4 regions of the Colwellia sp. Arc7-D genome follow, and region 3 is predicted to be linked to each of the others. Evidence: predicted binding sites of a transcription regulator. Region 3 holds the regulator's gene; each other region holds the start of a gene.
The links. Region 3 encodes sigma-54, which starts transcription at its own class of promoters, with help from an activator protein. Its sites were predicted from a motif close to GTTGGCACGNNNNTNGNNT; they were not measured.
Positions count from the first base shown of each region.

Region 1 (4,228 bases), 1.2 Mb from region 3:
AGCAAAACTGGTAAATTGATCGTTTAACTTTGTCACTCCATCAGTGGTCGAGAAAGCGGTCATCTGAGATATCATCTCATTGTTTTCAACTGGCTTGGTAGGGTCTTGATTCGACAGTTCTTGAGTAAGTAACGCAAAGAAATCTGCTTGCGTTAACATTCCTCGGTCTTCGTCTGCCTCAGGAGTATTGTTCTCCTGTTGCCAGCGGATGTTATCTAATGGGCTAGAGCCAGATACTGTTTCCATGATAGTTCCTATTTAACCTTAGCGTTGACCAAGTGTTAGCGTTTTAGTTAGCATACTTTTTGCTGACTCCGCTATTTGCACATTGGTTTGATATGAACGAGAAGCAGAAATCATGTTAGTCATTTCTTCAATAACATTTACGTTCGGCTTGTAAATATAACCCTCACCATCGGCCATTGGATGGTCAGGAGCATATTCAATATTAAGCGGCTTGTTACTTTCAACAACACCAAGTACCTGAACACCAACCGACTCATTTTGTCCAGCGGCAGCTTTTTGCATCTCAGCGGCAAAAACTGGGTGACGTGCACGATATGTTTGATCGATACTACTGCTAACACTATCAGCATTAGCAATATTACTAGCCGTAGTATTTAAGCGGACAGACTGTGCGCTCATACCCGAACCAGATATAGAAAATACATTAAATAGGCTCATTTTTATTGCCCTCCAGTAATTGCTTTTCTCAAGCCTTTTATGCTTCCGTTAAGAAATTGTAGGCTTGCTTGATATTGCATAGAGTTTTCTAGATACAAGTTTCGTTCCACTTGTACATCTACACTGTTTCCGTCACCTGTATCAGTTTGGTTTGGTGTACGAAAACCCACGCCGTTATTGAGCTCCATACGAACATCGAAATGTTTTTCATTGGTACGAGTCATGCCTGTTTGTTGCTTTGAGGCTGCTTGTTCTAATGCGGCTTTGAAATCCATTCCTTTGGCTTTGTAGCCAGGTGTATCAGCATTGGCAATATTGCCGGCAATGATCTCCGCACGTTGTGCACGAATCTGTAAGCTTTGCGGGTAAATACCAAATGCTTTTTCAAAACTAATAGCCATAAAAAAATACCTCCGTATGAATGAAGGTATTTATTCAAGATTTATGCCAGAGGTTTAAAGAGAGGTTACTTTTTTTGGTAAACGATACCGGGATTGCAACGAAGCATATTAAAATCTTGGCTAATACCTGATAGAGATTCAGAGGCTCCAAGAAATAAGTAACGGTCTGTATTGAGGGTGCCATGAATTTGAGAAATTATTTTTGATTTTAACTCGGGAGAGAAGTAAATCAATACGTTACGACAAAAAACCACATCAAATCGCCCCATTATACTGTAACTGTTTAACAGGTTTAGTTGACGAAAACTGACCATGTTTTTAATCACATCTTTGAGTTTTAACATGCCATTATCACTGGTTTCAAAAAACTTTCTTTTGCGTTCAGCAGATAAGCCTCGCGATAAAGCTAAATTGTCATAATGTGCATGCTTGCAGTGTTCTAACATGGTATTTGAAATATCAGTGCCAATAATTTGAACACCACCTGGAAATGCACCGGGATTATTTTTTTGAAATTCATAAATAACCATAGCGATTGAATATGGCTCTTGCCCTGAAGAACTAGCTGCTGACCATATTTTTAATGGTGTTTTCTGATTTTTAAACTCTGCCAATATACGATTTTTTAACAATTCAAAAGGATACTCGTCACGAAACCATAGCGTTTCATTGGTAGTCATAGCGTCAATAACTGCCGCCTGCAGTTGCCGTTTAGCCGGATTAAGTGTTTGCAATACAAGCTCTGACAATGATTTGATGTCAAACCTTTCCATCAGAGGAGATAATCGACTTATCACTAGGTACTGCTTATTCTCACCTAAAACGATGCCACATTGTTGCTCTAGAAAAATGCGAAATTTATCATAGCTTTTATTATCTAGTTGCTTGGCTAACACTCGCAATAATCCACCTTTATTGAATAATACAAATACGGATTAAGTAACTTCATTATGTTTTAACCACTTTTTAACGGCTATCGCTAGCTCATCGGGGTGAAACTTAGGAATAAAGTCTTCAGCGCCCACTTTCTCAACCATGGCATTATTAAAAACACCACTTAACGAGGTATGTAATATTACCGGCATCTTTTTTAACTTGTCGTTGTTTTTAATTTCTGCAGTGAGTGTATAACCGTCCATTTCTGGCATTTCAATATCAGAAATCAATAATGCCACTTTTTCAGTGATATTATTTTGACACCCTTCAGCAATTTTGTGCAATTGATCAAGGGCATCTTGACCATTTTTTGCCAATAGCATGGTTAGTCCAAGCGGCTCAAGTGCTCGTTTAACTTGATTACGTGCCACAGATGAATCATCAGCGATCATAATAACTCGCTCACCAATTTGTTCGCCAACGCTAGAATCGGCAATACCTTCACTTAAATTAGTTGAAATAGGACTAATTTCATTGAGGATTTTTTCAACATCAAGAATCGATACCATTTCGTTATCAATTTCAGTCACTGCAGTTAAATAACTAGATTTACCCGCACCTTCAGGTGGTGGCATCATGTCTTTCCAGCTCAACGTAACAATACGTTCAACACCCGCAACAAGAAAGCCCTGCACGCTTCGGTTGTATTCAGCAATAATAACGAAACTACTTTCTGTTTGAACAATATCTGGACCTCCGGTCGCTTTACTTAAGTCTATTACGGAGATAGTTTGACCACGAATATGGGCCACACCTTTGATAAACTTGTCTTGCTTAGGTAATTGAGTCAACCTTGGGCATGGCATAACTTCTCGTACTTTAAATACGTTAATACCAAAGTGTTGGCGTCCAATAAGTTTAAATAGCAGCAGCTCTAATCTGTTTTGTCCGACTAATTGAGTGCGCTGATTAACTGAGTCTAGTATGCCTGTCATAAGAAACCTCTTTGGTATGCCATTGCAAATATAACAAAGGCACGATTCTTGATTGTACAATCATTAAAACCACTAATGTCTGTGCATAACGTAAATACTTTGACGTTATGTATATTAATTTAAGTTGAGTTGATTTTAGTTAACTAAATTAAGCTTAGACGAGTATTTTTATTTCCCTAGCATTCAAATAAGAAATTATGAGCCAATTAAAGATAATATTAACAATAGCCCTTATATACATAGCCATAGTTAATTCGAGTTCAGCCATGACGTTTGATCGGGAGTATCTCTATAACTTCATCAAAAAACATGTCGAGAATAACGTGAGTTTACCTGCTCAAGGAAAGCTAAATGTCGAAGTATCTGAAATAGATCCTCGCATTTCATTACAATCTTGTGTGTCACCATTAACGGCAAATATACCTGAAAACCATAACGGTAGAAACGTAAATGTTAAAATTGTTTGTTCCGACGAAAATTCTTGGTATTTATATATACCGGTAAAAATTCAAACAATAGTGCCTGTTGTAGTGACACGAATGCGCGTCAGCAAAGGTACTTTACTCAGTCAAAGTAATATAGAACTTATATTTAAAGACTCAGGGCAAATTCGAGGGGCAGTGATGACAGATCCAAGCCTTGCCACTGGGGTGCGCACCAAAAGAAATTTATCTCAAGGTAGCGTTATAACAAATAAAAACACCTGCTTTGTTTGTAAAGATGAGCCTGTGAATATCATTGCTAAGTCAGATAGCTTTGAGATTAAGTCGTTTGGCGTTGCGTTAGACGACGGCAGCTTAGGTGAAATTATATCCGTGCGAAATAAGCAATCTGGACGAATTGTTCAAGGGCAAGTTAGCGCTATTAACCAAGTCGTAATTAATTTATAATAATTGCTTAAGTTTTCTGCTGTTTTGCCGATAAAAGGTTAGAAACCAATAACTGTTGTAAGTAGGATACAATAATGGCTATTAATATCAATAACTTGAGTAACACCAACCAAGTAAAGCAACAAGTTCAAACTAAACAGCAAGTTAGCGAAAATGCAAATACATCGCAACAAGCTAAATTAGCACCTCGCGATTCGGTGTCAATTACCCCACAAGCAAAACAGATGACTGAGTTGCAAAAAAAGGCAGCTGACTCACCAGTGCTAAACCAGAAAAAAATAGCTGAATTAAAAGATGCTATTGCATCTGGTGATTATAAAGTTAATCCTGAAAAACTAGCAGCGAGTATTGCTAACTTTGAATTTGATCTCAACTAACTCGT
Region 1 is NZ_CP028924.1:781,755-785,982, reverse strand. It holds gene DBO93_RS03395 (flagellar hook assembly protein FlgD) at 1-246, opposite strand, end outside; gene flgC (flagellar basal body rod protein FlgC) at 265-684, opposite strand; gene flgB (flagellar basal body rod protein FlgB) at 687-1,085, opposite strand; gene DBO93_RS03380 (protein-glutamate O-methyltransferase CheR) at 1,151-1,981, opposite strand; gene DBO93_RS03375 (chemotaxis protein) at 2,021-2,956, opposite strand; gene flgA (flagellar basal body P-ring formation chaperone FlgA) at 3,223-3,846, shown strand; gene flgM (flagellar biosynthesis anti-sigma factor FlgM) at 3,921-4,223, shown strand.
Region 1: the regulator sigma-54 is predicted to act here: its motif matches at 2,992-3,010, upstream of flgA (flagellar basal body P-ring formation chaperone FlgA).

Region 2 (4,228 bases), 1.2 Mb from region 3:
ACGAACTAAAAGAACATTAGGGTTATTTGTATAGGCTTTTTCGATAGCAACAAGCTTGCTGTCGGCTAGTTCTAGCGAATTTAATTGAATATCTAACCTAACTATTTGTAATTGTATCAGTAAGTTTTCAGGGGCTAATATAAGTGCTCTTTTTAATACTGCTTGCGCTTTTAAAGGCTCATTAGTCTTGGAATATAATTGGCTTAGTTCATAAAATGCTCTTGGACCTTCTACTATTCCTTCAAGTATTTCAATTTGCTTTATAGCTTGCTTTGTATCTTTAATAGCTATATAGATTTCAATTCTTTGCTTTATATATTCAGGGTTTAAAAACACTAACTTATTGAGGTTGTCTAATTCGTTTAGTGCTGATTCATAGTCACCTTGTTGCATATAGATATCGACTAAAACCTCAGAGGCTTTGATGTTAGTTTTACTCGCACTGGTTAATTTTGTCAGTTTCTCAAGAGCAAGGGCGGTATTGTCCATGTCTCGATCTAGCTTGGCGTCTAAAATAATTAAGGGAGCAAATGCTGACTGTGTTTCTAAAAGTTTTGTTGTTATAACTTTAGCATCCCCAAATTCACCTAATGCCGCTTTAGCGTTAGCAATATTAAAAAGGCTGTTAAAGTCTCCAGGTTTAATAGATAAAACTTGCTCAAATGTTTTAACCGCGGGGTTCCATTGCTGCTGTTGTAACAACAACACACCTTTAAAGGTTAAAAAATCGGAATTTAATGGTTGTGCTTCTAAGAGAGTGTCGGCAATTTCATTTGCTTCTGCTATTTTTTTATTGGCACGGTAGACAAGACCCTTAGTAAGCAAAAATATACCATTAAATTCTTTTGGTTGATGTTGGTCAAGTAAGGTAATTGCGTTATCAAATTGCTCTATTTTTGATAAGTAATTCACTTTCGCAAATATTAACGCCTGGCTGTTTTTAAATTCGTCTTCTAAGGTTGTTATTAATCGCTCAGCTTTATAAATTTTTTGATTGTTTAAATATAAATCTATTAGTTTTGTTGCTAACGGTAAGTTGTTAACAATCAGTTTTTCTTTCGCTTCAAGTAAATCTAAGGCTTTATCTTGTTGGTTTTGGCGTAAATATATGTCAACTAACATTTTTATAGCGGCAAAGTCTTGTGGTACATCTCTTAAATAGGCGAGTAGTTCTTTTTGAGCCACTTCAAAGTCATTTTGTAAATATGCCGCAGCACCAGCAACATAGGTTAGTGAGGCGTTAGTACTTTTTTGCTCGTCGGTATATAAGGATAATTTTTGGCTGATGTCTATAAGCACGGCTTTAGCTTCTTCAAACTTAGCTGTATTGGCTAAGAGTTCGCTTTGAAGTAATTTTGCCATAGGATCATCAGGTGTATTAATTAAAATTTTATTAACCAATAAGAGTGCTTCTTCAAACTTGCCAGCATTAGTGTAGGCATTGGCGAGTGAGCGCTGCACAATAGGGTCGTTATTATCAATGTTATAGGCAGTTTCGAAGGCATTTAAAGCACTTTTATTATCTTTTTTACTTATGTATAGCTGACCTTTAAGATGCCAAATTCTGCTTTGTTCAGGATATAAAGTAATGACTTGATCAATTAATTTTTCTGCTGAGCTGTAATTTTTTTGGTTTAATTCAAATGCGGCGAGAGAACCCAGCGCTCGATCATTTGTTGGTGCTAGGCTTAGCGCAAGTTTAAAATATTTACGAGTCTCCTCTATGTTGTCTAGCGCACGATAAGCGTTAGCCGACAATAGATACCATGTAAGTTTATTTTCGGTATTTAACGATTTACTTTTCCCTAAATCAATGACTTGTTGATACTCTCGAGCGATAATCAAGGCACTGCCTAACTCATTTAAGAATAAGTTAATATCAGCGCCTTCAATTAATGCTTCATCGAGTATCGCGATGCCGTCACCAAAATATTGTTTATGCATTAATACTTTACCCATTAATACTTTAGCCGAAAGGTTTTCAGGTTCGTCTTGCATAACATTCTTTAAATGAATATAAGCTTCTTCAATTTGATTACTATTATAAGCGGTGAGGGCTTTTTCAAAGTTGTTGGCAGCAGCTGTAATAGAGCTGATAAGAAAAATACTGAATAAAAATAATCGCATGGCAATCCAAAATATAAAGAGTGAATAAACTAACATAAGTAATTATTGCTTAATCTAGCCTATTCTAAAAGGAATAATAAGTTAAATTAACGTGATGAGAAGAGTAATTATAAAGCTTTGGGCATAAAAAAAGATGGCTTAGCCATCTTTTTTCTTAAGAAATATTTATTACTTTAGCTTCTTACGACTAGAGGCAAATAAGCCTGCAATAGCTAAACCAAACAAAGCAATTGAGCTCGGCTCAGGTACGCTGGTTGCTGGAGATTGTGAACTTGTAGTAAAAGTAATGCCAGCTAACTTCATGCCGTCATCACCTTCCCAACTTGTATTACCACCAAATACTGCGGCATTTAATGCACCAATCAACCAGAAATTTGAGCTTGTATTCGCTAAGTTTGAAGCGTTACCACTACCTGTTTGACCAAAGTTAGTATAGTAAGCTTGCTTATCAGTGCCAGAATAACGCATTTGAGACCAGTTTGAAGCGATTGTCTGATTGTCTTTAACATCTTGCCAAGTACTTTGGTCAAGTGAACCTGAGCGTAATGCAGCTACACTAACTTGGTTAGACGCGGTTGCTTCTGATTTAGTTTCTGTATATACATAACCATTTGAGGTGTGTGTGTAATCTCTGTGTCTCCAACTATAATCTGCACTATTTAGTGTCACAGCCTCTGAAAACTCTAATAGGAAAAAATCGTAATCTTGGTAATCACATCCAGAACCAAGGTTATCTGCTGAATGAGAGTAACCGCAGTTACCTGAGCTCGATTCATCAGTATTTTTCATTGACCAACCGTTGCCATATTTTTCGAAATCTACGGCCCGCTCGATAATTGGATCTAAGTCATTGCTGTTTGATGGGTTAGATGAAACATTGCCGGTGTCAGACCAACCAGAAACTTTAACATCGACGCCACCGAAATTAACTTCAAATTGATTGAAGTTGTTACCAGTATCAGAAACGCCACCAAAATGACCTGATGTAGTTGTTACACTTGCCATAGCTGACGATGATACTAATAACGCAGCGATCAAACTTATATTTTTTATGTTATTTAACATATAAACTCCATTTACCTTACTAAGACTACTATTTAGATTTATTTAAACCTAACATAGAGATAAAATTATATATTGTACTTATAAGCAAATAGCGCGCCAAATAAATTAATTCATTTTTATACAATAAGTTACTAGTAATTAATTGTTTATTTTTAAGTACTATTGTAAATTATTCTGACACTTTCTATTTCCATATTTCGGTCAATTATAGCGCAATAATAAATAAAATCATAGTGGTTATACCAGTTGGTGTAATAGTCTTGCTTAGTATTAGACTCTAGTGCTTCTTGCATCCAACACAATAGCAATAAAGTTAGTTACAGTTAAATCACTCATAATGCGTTTTTTGTTTTTTTGCACATGCACTTATTTAACTAGTACTAAGGTAGCACTTCTTTTAGATGCATTGTTTATTACAGTTAACCTTGTTCATTAAATGAACATTCGAAATAACTATAATTAATAAGCGAGCCAAACATGAAATCAATACCCTTAAAAGCATCAAGCAAAATACTACTTTCTCTATTACTGACTTTTGCAACTCAAAATGTTTATGCCGCCTGTGTTGACAGTGTGGTGTTAGTGCATGGTAATACCGGTACACCATCTGACTGGGATAACACCTATGATTTACTTAAGGCAAAAAATTATAAAGACAGCGAGGTTTTTCGGCCATCTTGGGGCGGGTCTTCAGCTAGTTATAACAATCATAGTGGCTCAGAAGAAACGCCCGTTAACAATGCGATTAACAGTGCAATAGCCAGTTCTTGTACAGGTAAAATTGATATCATTGGTCATTCAATGGGCGTTACTCTAGCCGCGCAACAAGTTATAAAATTGGGCAAAAGTAATAAGGTAGATGCCTTTGTTGGTGTAGCTGGTGCATATCGCGGATTATGGACCTGTGGCGCTTATCCTTGGAATGTCTGGACACCTACTTGTGGTGCTAGTGGTTTATCTGTGTCGAGCCCATTTTTAGATTGGTTAGAGGGGAAAACAATTGCAAGCCGAGTTTATTCTATCAAGAGTTGGAGTG
Region 2 is NZ_CP028924.1:2,707,181-2,711,408, reverse strand. It holds gene prsT (XrtA/PEP-CTERM system TPR-repeat protein PrsT) at 1-2,127, opposite strand, end outside; gene xdp1 (exosortase-dependent surface protein XDP1) at 2,296-3,192, opposite strand; gene DBO93_RS11835 (alpha/beta fold hydrolase) at 3,670-4,228, shown strand, end outside.
Region 2: the regulator sigma-54 is predicted to act here: its motif matches at 3,275-3,293, upstream of xdp1 (exosortase-dependent surface protein XDP1).

Region 3 (4,228 bases):
GGTTTATGACAACATAATGGCTATTTTACAAACCCGTAAAACGCTAACCGACGTTGAAAGAGAAGAAAAACTTGAGCATTTATTAGAAGAATTTAACATTGGTCATATCAAAGACAACCTCGGCATGAGCCTTTCTGGTGGTGAACGTCGACGAGTTGAAATAGCGCGAGCTTTAGCTGCAGATCCTAAATTTATTCTCCTTGATGAACCTTTTGCTGGTGTTGATCCAATTTCGGTAGGTGATATAAAAAAAATTATCCTACACTTAAAAGAACGTGGCATAGGTATCTTAATTACCGACCATAATGTACGTGAAACCCTCGATGTCTGTGAGCATGCCTATATTGTTAGTCACGGCGAGCTTATTGCCGAAGGTAACTCTACTGAAATACTTGCAAATCAACACGTAAGAGATGTATACCTTGGTGAACAATTCACGCTATAGTGAATAACAGACTTACTCGGTAACATACTAATGTACTTGAACAGGGAAAAGAAAACGTAAATGCGTCCTACTCTGCAACTCCGTATCGGACAACAATTAACGATGACCCCGCAATTGCAGCAGGCTATCAAGCTGTTGCAATTATCGACCTTGGATTTACAACAAGAAATTCAAGAAGCTCTTGAAAGTAACCCTTTACTTGAAGTTGATGAATCTCCCGACAACAATTCAGAAAACACCCCTGACAATTTAGAAGAAGCATACTCCGCTGGTATTGGCGATAGCGTAGAAATATCCTCAGATGGCAGCGAAGATTCTGTACCGACTATTGATGAAATAAGCTCATCAGAAGGCCTAGCAAAAACTGACATACCCGAAGAATTAAATAGTGATACAACCTGGGATGACAACTTTAGTGCCAGTGCGAGCAGTGGCGGTGTTGGTCATGCATCAGAAGATTATACCTATCAGGGTGAAACAAAAGACTCCTTACAAGACCATCTTATTTGGCAAATGGAACTAACACCATTTAGCGATACCGATAGAACAATTGCTATCGCTATTATTGAAGCTATAGATGATGCCGGCTACCTAACAGTTTCTGCAGACGAGATATTAGAAAGCGTAGGCATTGATGGTGTTGAACTTGATGAAATTGAAGTAGTGCTTAAACGGATTAACGTTTTTGATCCGGTGGGCGTAGCGGCTCGTTCAATTCCAGAGTGTTTACTTATTCAGCTCAACCAATTTTCAAAAGATACGCCTTGGCTCGCTGAAAGTAAGTTAGCGGTAACCGAGCATATCGAATTATTGGGTAATCGCGATTATCGCCAATTGATGCGAAAGTTACGCATTAAAGAAGACCAATTACGTGAAGTTATTCGCTTAATACAATCATTAGACCCTCGCCCGGGCGATAGTGTTATCAAGAGTGAAGAACAGTATGTTATTCCTGACGTGTCGGTTGAAAAGAAAAATGGTCGCTGGACTGTAGAGCTAAACCCAGACACAGCACCTAAGTTATCGGTAAATCAACAATATGCTGCCATGTCTCGCTCGATGAAATCATCAGCAGACAGTCAATTTATTCGCTCGAACTTGCAAGAAGCTAAATGGTTTATCAAAAGCCTTGAAAGCAGGAACGATACCTTGTTAAAAGTGTCCAATTGTATTGTACAGCGCCAGCAGGGTTTCTTTGAACATGGCCCTGAAGCTATGCGACCTATGGTTTTAAATGATATTGCCGAAGCGGTAGATATGCACGAATCGACTATTTCTCGTGTTACTACACAAAAGTATATGCATACACCCAGAGGCATTTTTGAGCTTAAATACTTCTTCTCTAGCCATGTAAGTACTGAAAATGGTGGTGAATGCTCATCAACCGCTATTCGTGAGTTAATTAAAAAACTTGTTGCCGCCGAAATACCCGCAAAGCCATTAAGCGACAGTAAAATCGCCGATATCTTGGCCGAACAAGGCATTAAAGTAGCAAGACGCACTATTGCCAAGTATCGAGAGTCACTCTCTATACCGCCGTCAAATCAACGTAAAAGCCTATTGTAGGCAACCTTAATCACCAAAAAAGAGGAATGAAGCTTATGCAAATTAATCTTACTGGACACCATGTCGATGTTACCGACTCATTACGTGATTATGTTAATGCTAAATTTGAAAAAATAGAGCGCCACTTTGAACACATTAATAATGTACATGTGGTACTAACGGTTGAAAAATTGAACCAGATCGCTGAATCTACTGTGCATTTAACGGGCTCGGAGGTTCACGCTAAGGCTGAACATAACGATATGTATGCATCAATTGATGCATTAATTGATAAATTAGATCGCCAAATTTTGAAATACAAAGGCAAAATCAACAAGCATTAGCGCCAAGTCGCTTTAGGTTTTATAAGTTTATGAAGTTGCAAGATATCCTAACCCCGGAATGCACTATTTGTGCAGCACCGGGTTCCAGTAAAAAACGTATTCTAGAATACTTAAGTAGTCTGGCCGCTGAAAAATTGGTTGAACACGATACTTTTCAGCTACTAGAAAGCCTAGTTAAGCGCGAAAGAATGGGTTCTACCGGCATAGGAAATGGCATAGCGATACCGCATGGACGTTTAGATAATTCTACCCAACCCATTGCGGTGGTTATTACCACAGAAGAGCCGATAGATTTTGATGCGATAGATAATCGTCCTGTGGACATTTTTATTGCTTTATTTGTGCCCGAAAATGAATGCCAAAATCACCTGTGTACATTACAAAGTATCGCAAAAATTTTTCGTGAAAAACAATTTTGCAAACAAGTGCGTAAATGCCAAAGTAACCAAGAGCTGTTTCAGCTAATCCAACAGGCGAGTTAAGTCCCCATGAAGTTAATTATAGTCAGTGGTCGTTCAGGATCAGGTAAAAGTGTTGCATTACGCGTATTAGAAGATCTGGGCTACTATTGTGTAGATAATATACCGGTTAATTTGTTACCCGCTTTAATTCATACCGTCATTAATGATTATGAAAATGTTGCCGTCAGCCTAGATGTTCGAAACCTACCTGCTGACCCTAACGATGTACCCGAAATTATAGAATACTTACCTAATGCCGTAGAGCTAAGTTTACTTTATTTAGATGCCGACGATAGTGACCTAATCCGTCGTTTCAGCGAGACACGACGCTTACATCCGCTAATTAGACAAAATATAGCCTTAGACCAAGCCATAGCCTTAGAAAAAAAGCTTCTTGAACCTATCGCAAGTCGTGCACATTTATATATTAACACTAGCCAGCTATCACCACATCAGCTAGCCGACTTAGTTAGAGAGCGTATACTAGGTAAAAAATCGGGTTCTATGGTGGTTGTTTTTGAATCTTTTGGCTTTAAACATGGCGTACCACAAGATGCAGACTATGTATTTGATGCGCGATTTTTACCTAACCCATTTTGGGATAAAGAACTTAAGGGCTTCACCGGATTAGATAAACCTGTGCAAGATTTCCTTGCTAGCCAACCTATTGTGACAAAGTTTATTTGGCAAATAAATAGCTTCATGATGACCTGGTTACCGCATCTAGAACGAAATAATCGCAGTTATATTACTATAGCGGTTGGTTGTACCGGCGGTATGCATCGCTCTGTATATATCACCGAATTACTCGCAAATAATATGCGTAAAGAACGTAAAGACGTGCAGTCTCGTCATCGCGATTTACCTGTTGCCACAACGTAACTTGCTATGAGCACACAAGCCAGCCGTTATGTTCTCATCATCAACAAGCTTGGGCTTCATGCCCGAGCGGCTTCTAAACTCGCACAATTAAGTCAAAAGTTTACCGCAAAAGTCACCATTGAATTAGACGAAAATCATGCCGACGCCAACAGTATTATGGGCATAATGCTGCTTGCAGGTGCACAAGGTAAAACCGTTAAGGTAATTGCTACGGGTGAAGACGCTGAATTAGCACTCGAAGAAATTTGCCAACTTTTCAGCAACAAATTTGATGAAGCCGAGTAGCAAAACTCATATTTATTGTCGGCACCGTTAAGTCAATAAAAAAGCTGCGAAATATCGAAAATTACGGTAAACTCAACGCGTTAAATATTAACATTCGATACCATATAAAATAATGAATTAGCTAACTTATCGTTAAAGTTGGGAATTTAGCACAATCGAATTACCTCAAGCATATTCATTCTCGGCTTTGCCTGTAAAGTCGAAATGCATTACATATTCATTTAGTCGAATTTTCACTCATTTGGTATAATTTAATAGAAAGTTAA
Region 3 is NZ_CP028924.1:3,892,445-3,896,672, forward strand. It holds gene lptB (LPS export ABC transporter ATP-binding protein) at 1-445, shown strand, start outside; gene DBO93_RS16875 (RNA polymerase factor sigma-54) at 506-2,011, shown strand; gene hpf (ribosome hibernation promoting factor) at 2,047-2,334, shown strand; gene ptsN (PTS IIA-like nitrogen regulatory protein PtsN) at 2,364-2,816, shown strand; gene rapZ (RNase adapter RapZ) at 2,823-3,677, shown strand; gene DBO93_RS16895 (HPr family phosphocarrier protein) at 3,684-3,962, shown strand.

Region 4 (4,228 bases), 920 kb from region 3:
TGCTGGGCTAAATGCTCCGCACGTTGACGTTCAAATGCGCTGTAGTTACCAGAATAAAGTTTTGCAGTTTGGTGTTCAATATGGAGAATTTGGCCAATAACATCATCAAGAAAATCACGGTCATGCGAAATGAGTACTAGGGTGCCGGTGAACCTTTTCAGCCAGCGTTGTAGCCAAATAACTGCGTCTAAATCTAAATGGTTGGTGGGCTCATCCAGTAATAATAAATCAGCACGACTTATCAAAGCTTGGGCTAAGTTTAAGCGCATTCTCCAACCACCAGAAAATGATTTTACTGGGTTTGCTAGTTGTTCTTGTACAAAACCTAAACCGTGTAATAACTCGCCTGCTCGTGCGGGTAAACTGTAGCCATTAACGGTGTCAATTTGGTTGATAATAGTCGCTTCAAGAGTCCCGTTATCGTCAGCGCGTGCTTGGTCTAATTTGGCTTCTAATTGTCGGAATTCAATATCTCCATCCATAACATAATCTAAAGCCGATCTATCGAGCGCTGGCGTTTCTTGCTTAACGGTAGCAATTTTCCAGCTTGTTGGCATAGAAAGGTTACCCATATCAGCAGGAAGTGCACCTAATAAGCTCGCGAATAAAGAAGATTTTCCACAGCCGTTCGCCCCAACAAGCCCAACCTTATGATTTGGATGTATAGTAAAACTTGATGATTTTATGAGGTATTTTGCGCCTCGGGCTAAACTTAAATCTGTAGCTATGATCATTTATCGTGTCTCATTTTAATGCAGGTTGCTATTGTCGCTTTTCCTTAGGGGGTTGTTCAAGGTAAAATAGAAGCACTGAGCAGATATCTTGCTAAATCTAATTAAATATTTAATAAAATTGAGTGAAAAAGTGAAAAAACGATTTATAGCCGGAGCAACCTGTCCAAAATGTAAAGAAATGGACACCATGGGACTAATTAAGGAGCATGGAGTTGAAACCGTAACCTGTGTAAGTTGTGGGCACCAAATGTCGCAACCCGAAGAGCATGTAGTGCAAGAAGTAAGACCGAATGAGCAAGTTATTGGTATTTTTAAACAAGAGTAACTTTTTTTGCATTGTTAACGATACTTTTAGCTAGGCTTGATAATATCAGCGTTATTAGATAAAAAGCGTTGTTCTGTCAATGTGCAAAAGTTATGGAATGATTAGTAGGGTGACATTAAAAGTGACGGGAATAAATTACGGCATTTGAAAAGCGTTAACACTCAAAATATAAAAGTTAACCTAAGCACTAAATAGGTTAACTTTTGCATAGTTATTAATACTTTACGCACTGGTATTAATAATAGAGTCACTTTCTTCAAGATCAAATTTTTCAAAAACTTTCGCTAATATCGACTGTTTGTCTTCATCACTCAGACTATTGCCATTATTAGCTGCTAGAGTTTCTTCTAGTAACTCAGATAGGTAATCCACCATTGAAGTAATTTCTTCTGTGCTTTGTTTTGGCGGCGGTGGTGGAGGTGGTCTACTACCTTCAGAAACATTGGCGAGTTCACCTATGCTTTTGGCGTCAAAACCAGCGCTAGATAATGCTTTTTCAAGTGCAGCACCCGGTTGAATATTAGCTTGTGAAAATGTTTCTATAATACTCAAAGCATCTTCTTGACTAAGATTTTCAGTATCAAATTCAGATAAGGTCTCAGAGATTAACGACTGCTGATCTGCTGTTAAACTTTGCTCTGTTCTAGCAGGCGGCGGCGGCATTGAACTGCCCAAATTAGTTGTATTAATCAATTTATTTTCCTTAGCGCTTTTGTTTAGCAGGTGGGCGGTGGTTTTTAAACTCTGTTTTACTAATAACACTGTTACTATCGCTGTCTATTTCATCAAAAATGGTTTGATGATCTCCACTTGGCAAATCTTGTTGAGAAAATTCGTCAAAGTCGACTTCACCATCGCCATTAATATCTATTGATGAAAAAGCGGGTGGAGGTCCTGGTCGGCCTCGGCTTTGTTCTTGTGCTTGTGCCGGAGTTTGACTAAATATAACGAATAGTAACGCCGTGGCTAATACGGTTTTTGATTGCATATACATAATATGTTGTTAATCCTTATCCTAAATTCGGATATAAGGTTATCAACAGAAAATGCAAAAAATGTGCAAATAAAAAGAAAAGTCAGTTAAATTTTGTAACTCAAGCACTAAAGCACTAAACGATAACCTGTACCGTAAACTGATTGTATCCAGTCTTTGCCATTACTAATGTCACTGAGTTTTTTACGTAATTTTTTTATGTGGCTATCAATGGTGCGATTATTGACGATACGATCATCTGAATACATATTTTGCATGAGTTGATCTCGGGTAAAAATACGCTCGGGTTTGCCTGCTAAAGGTTTTAACAGTTGAAACTCAACAGAGGTAAGCGATACTTCGTGATGATGAAAAGCCACGGTAAGCCGATGCTCATCGAGTATCAGCATATCGGAAGTATTATCAAGTGTTTGTGTTCGTCTAAGTACCGCTTTCACTCTTGCAACGACTTCACGCGGGCTAAAGGGTTTGCAAATATAGTCATCAGCGCCTAACTCTAAACCGAGCAAACGGTCTATTTCTTCTACCTTAGCGGTCACCATCAAAATAGGGACATTTGAAAACTGCCTGATTTCTTTGCACAAATCTATACCATTTTTACCTGGGAGCATAATATCAAGCAATATAGCTTTCGGTTGATTTTTTTTAACCCAATCAATAACGTCATCACCATGATGAATTAAGTGCGGACTATATTCAGTAAGTGCAAAATAATCTGCCAGTAAATTAGCAAGTTTAACTTCATCTTCTACGATTAATATCGAATCTGGCATAGGGTTTCTCTAAGCTAAAGGTAAGGTAATGATAACCGCTAAACCGCCTGAAACAGACTTTTCAGCACTAATTTCTCCTTGGTGAGCGATAACAATATGCTGACAAATAGATAAGCCTAAGCCAAAGCCACCTGTTTCTCGATTTCTCGAATCTTCTACGCGATATAAATATTCAAATAAATGTACAAGATGCTGTTCATCAACACCAATGCCATTATCTTCAAACTTTATGGTAACAGTGCCTTTGTTATTTCCTGCTGAATTTTCTTCTAATTTATTAACCGTGGCCGAAACGCTAAGTTCACTTGCTTTCGAGTATTTAATACAATTATTAATAATATTTTCAAATAATTGATAGAGCCTAGTTTTGTCAGCATAAATATTAACTTCTTTAGTATTTAATTCAAGCACAAGTGCAATTTTGGCATCTGATAAATAGCCACGGTACTTAGCTGCCTCGTGCTGAATTAATTGCATTAAATCTTCATGTTGTTTGCGATAACCCATACCGCCGATGTCAGTATTGGTTAGTTGATTTAAATCATCAATTAAACACTGTAAATGTTTTACTTCGTCATTAGCAGAAGCAATATTACTATGGGTTAAGGGTCTAACGTTGTCGAGCATGGCCTCTAACTCGCCACGTAATATAGCGACAGGTGTACGTAATTCATGCGATATATTGCCTAACCAGCGTTTTCTTGCACTTTCATTTTTAGCGAGTGTTAATGCTAATTCATTGTAATCTCGACTTAATTCATTGAGTTCATCTTTTCTGTTTAACTGAATTGATTGTTGATAATCGCCTTGGGTAAGTTTATGCATACCACGAGTAATGAGCTTAATCGGTTCAACAATATGTCGAGCAATAGGAAAGGTAACCAGCGCAACAAGGCTCATAACCAAAAAGGCAATTAGCCATAAATATTCTTGTTGTTGCTCAATAAATTCAACTTCATAACCTTGTGTGAGTTGATTACGTTTTGAAATAGCAAAAAAACCTACCACGCGACCATCAACTTCGATAGCGACTTTTTTATACTCTAAAGTTGGCAGGTACATGCCGACAATGACCGTTTCATCAGCAGCTAGCAATGCATAATGCGCTTCACCTTTGGGTGGTCGAGGAGGTAAATCATCAAAATTATTATGTCGAGGAGGAGGCCTTTTCTCAGGCGAGCTCGGTTGAAAACGAGGTTTATTAAATGGCTTTCTGTCGCCTTTAGCAGGTCGGTGATTTTTTTCGACGTCAAAGTCACTGTCTGCAAGTTGTTGAGAAATTAATTGATGAAACCTGCGATGTTCTCCGGTAATGGAGCGCCAATTATTTTCAACTTTATATTCATCAGCTAGTTGAGTTAGAACCGGTTGTAATGTTTCTACTTCTTTCGAAATAACATAT
Region 4 is NZ_CP028924.1:502,240-506,467, forward strand. It holds gene DBO93_RS02235 (ATP-binding cassette domain-containing protein) at 1-734, opposite strand, end outside; gene DBO93_RS02240 (YheV family putative zinc ribbon protein) at 853-1,059, shown strand; gene DBO93_RS02245 (hypothetical protein) at 1,282-1,752, opposite strand; gene DBO93_RS02250 (EF-hand domain-containing protein) at 1,763-2,053, opposite strand; gene DBO93_RS02255 (response regulator) at 2,161-2,826, opposite strand; gene DBO93_RS02260 (ATP-binding protein) at 2,836-4,228, opposite strand, start outside.
Region 4: the regulator sigma-54 is predicted to act here: its motif matches at 2,106-2,124, upstream of DBO93_RS02250 (EF-hand domain-containing protein).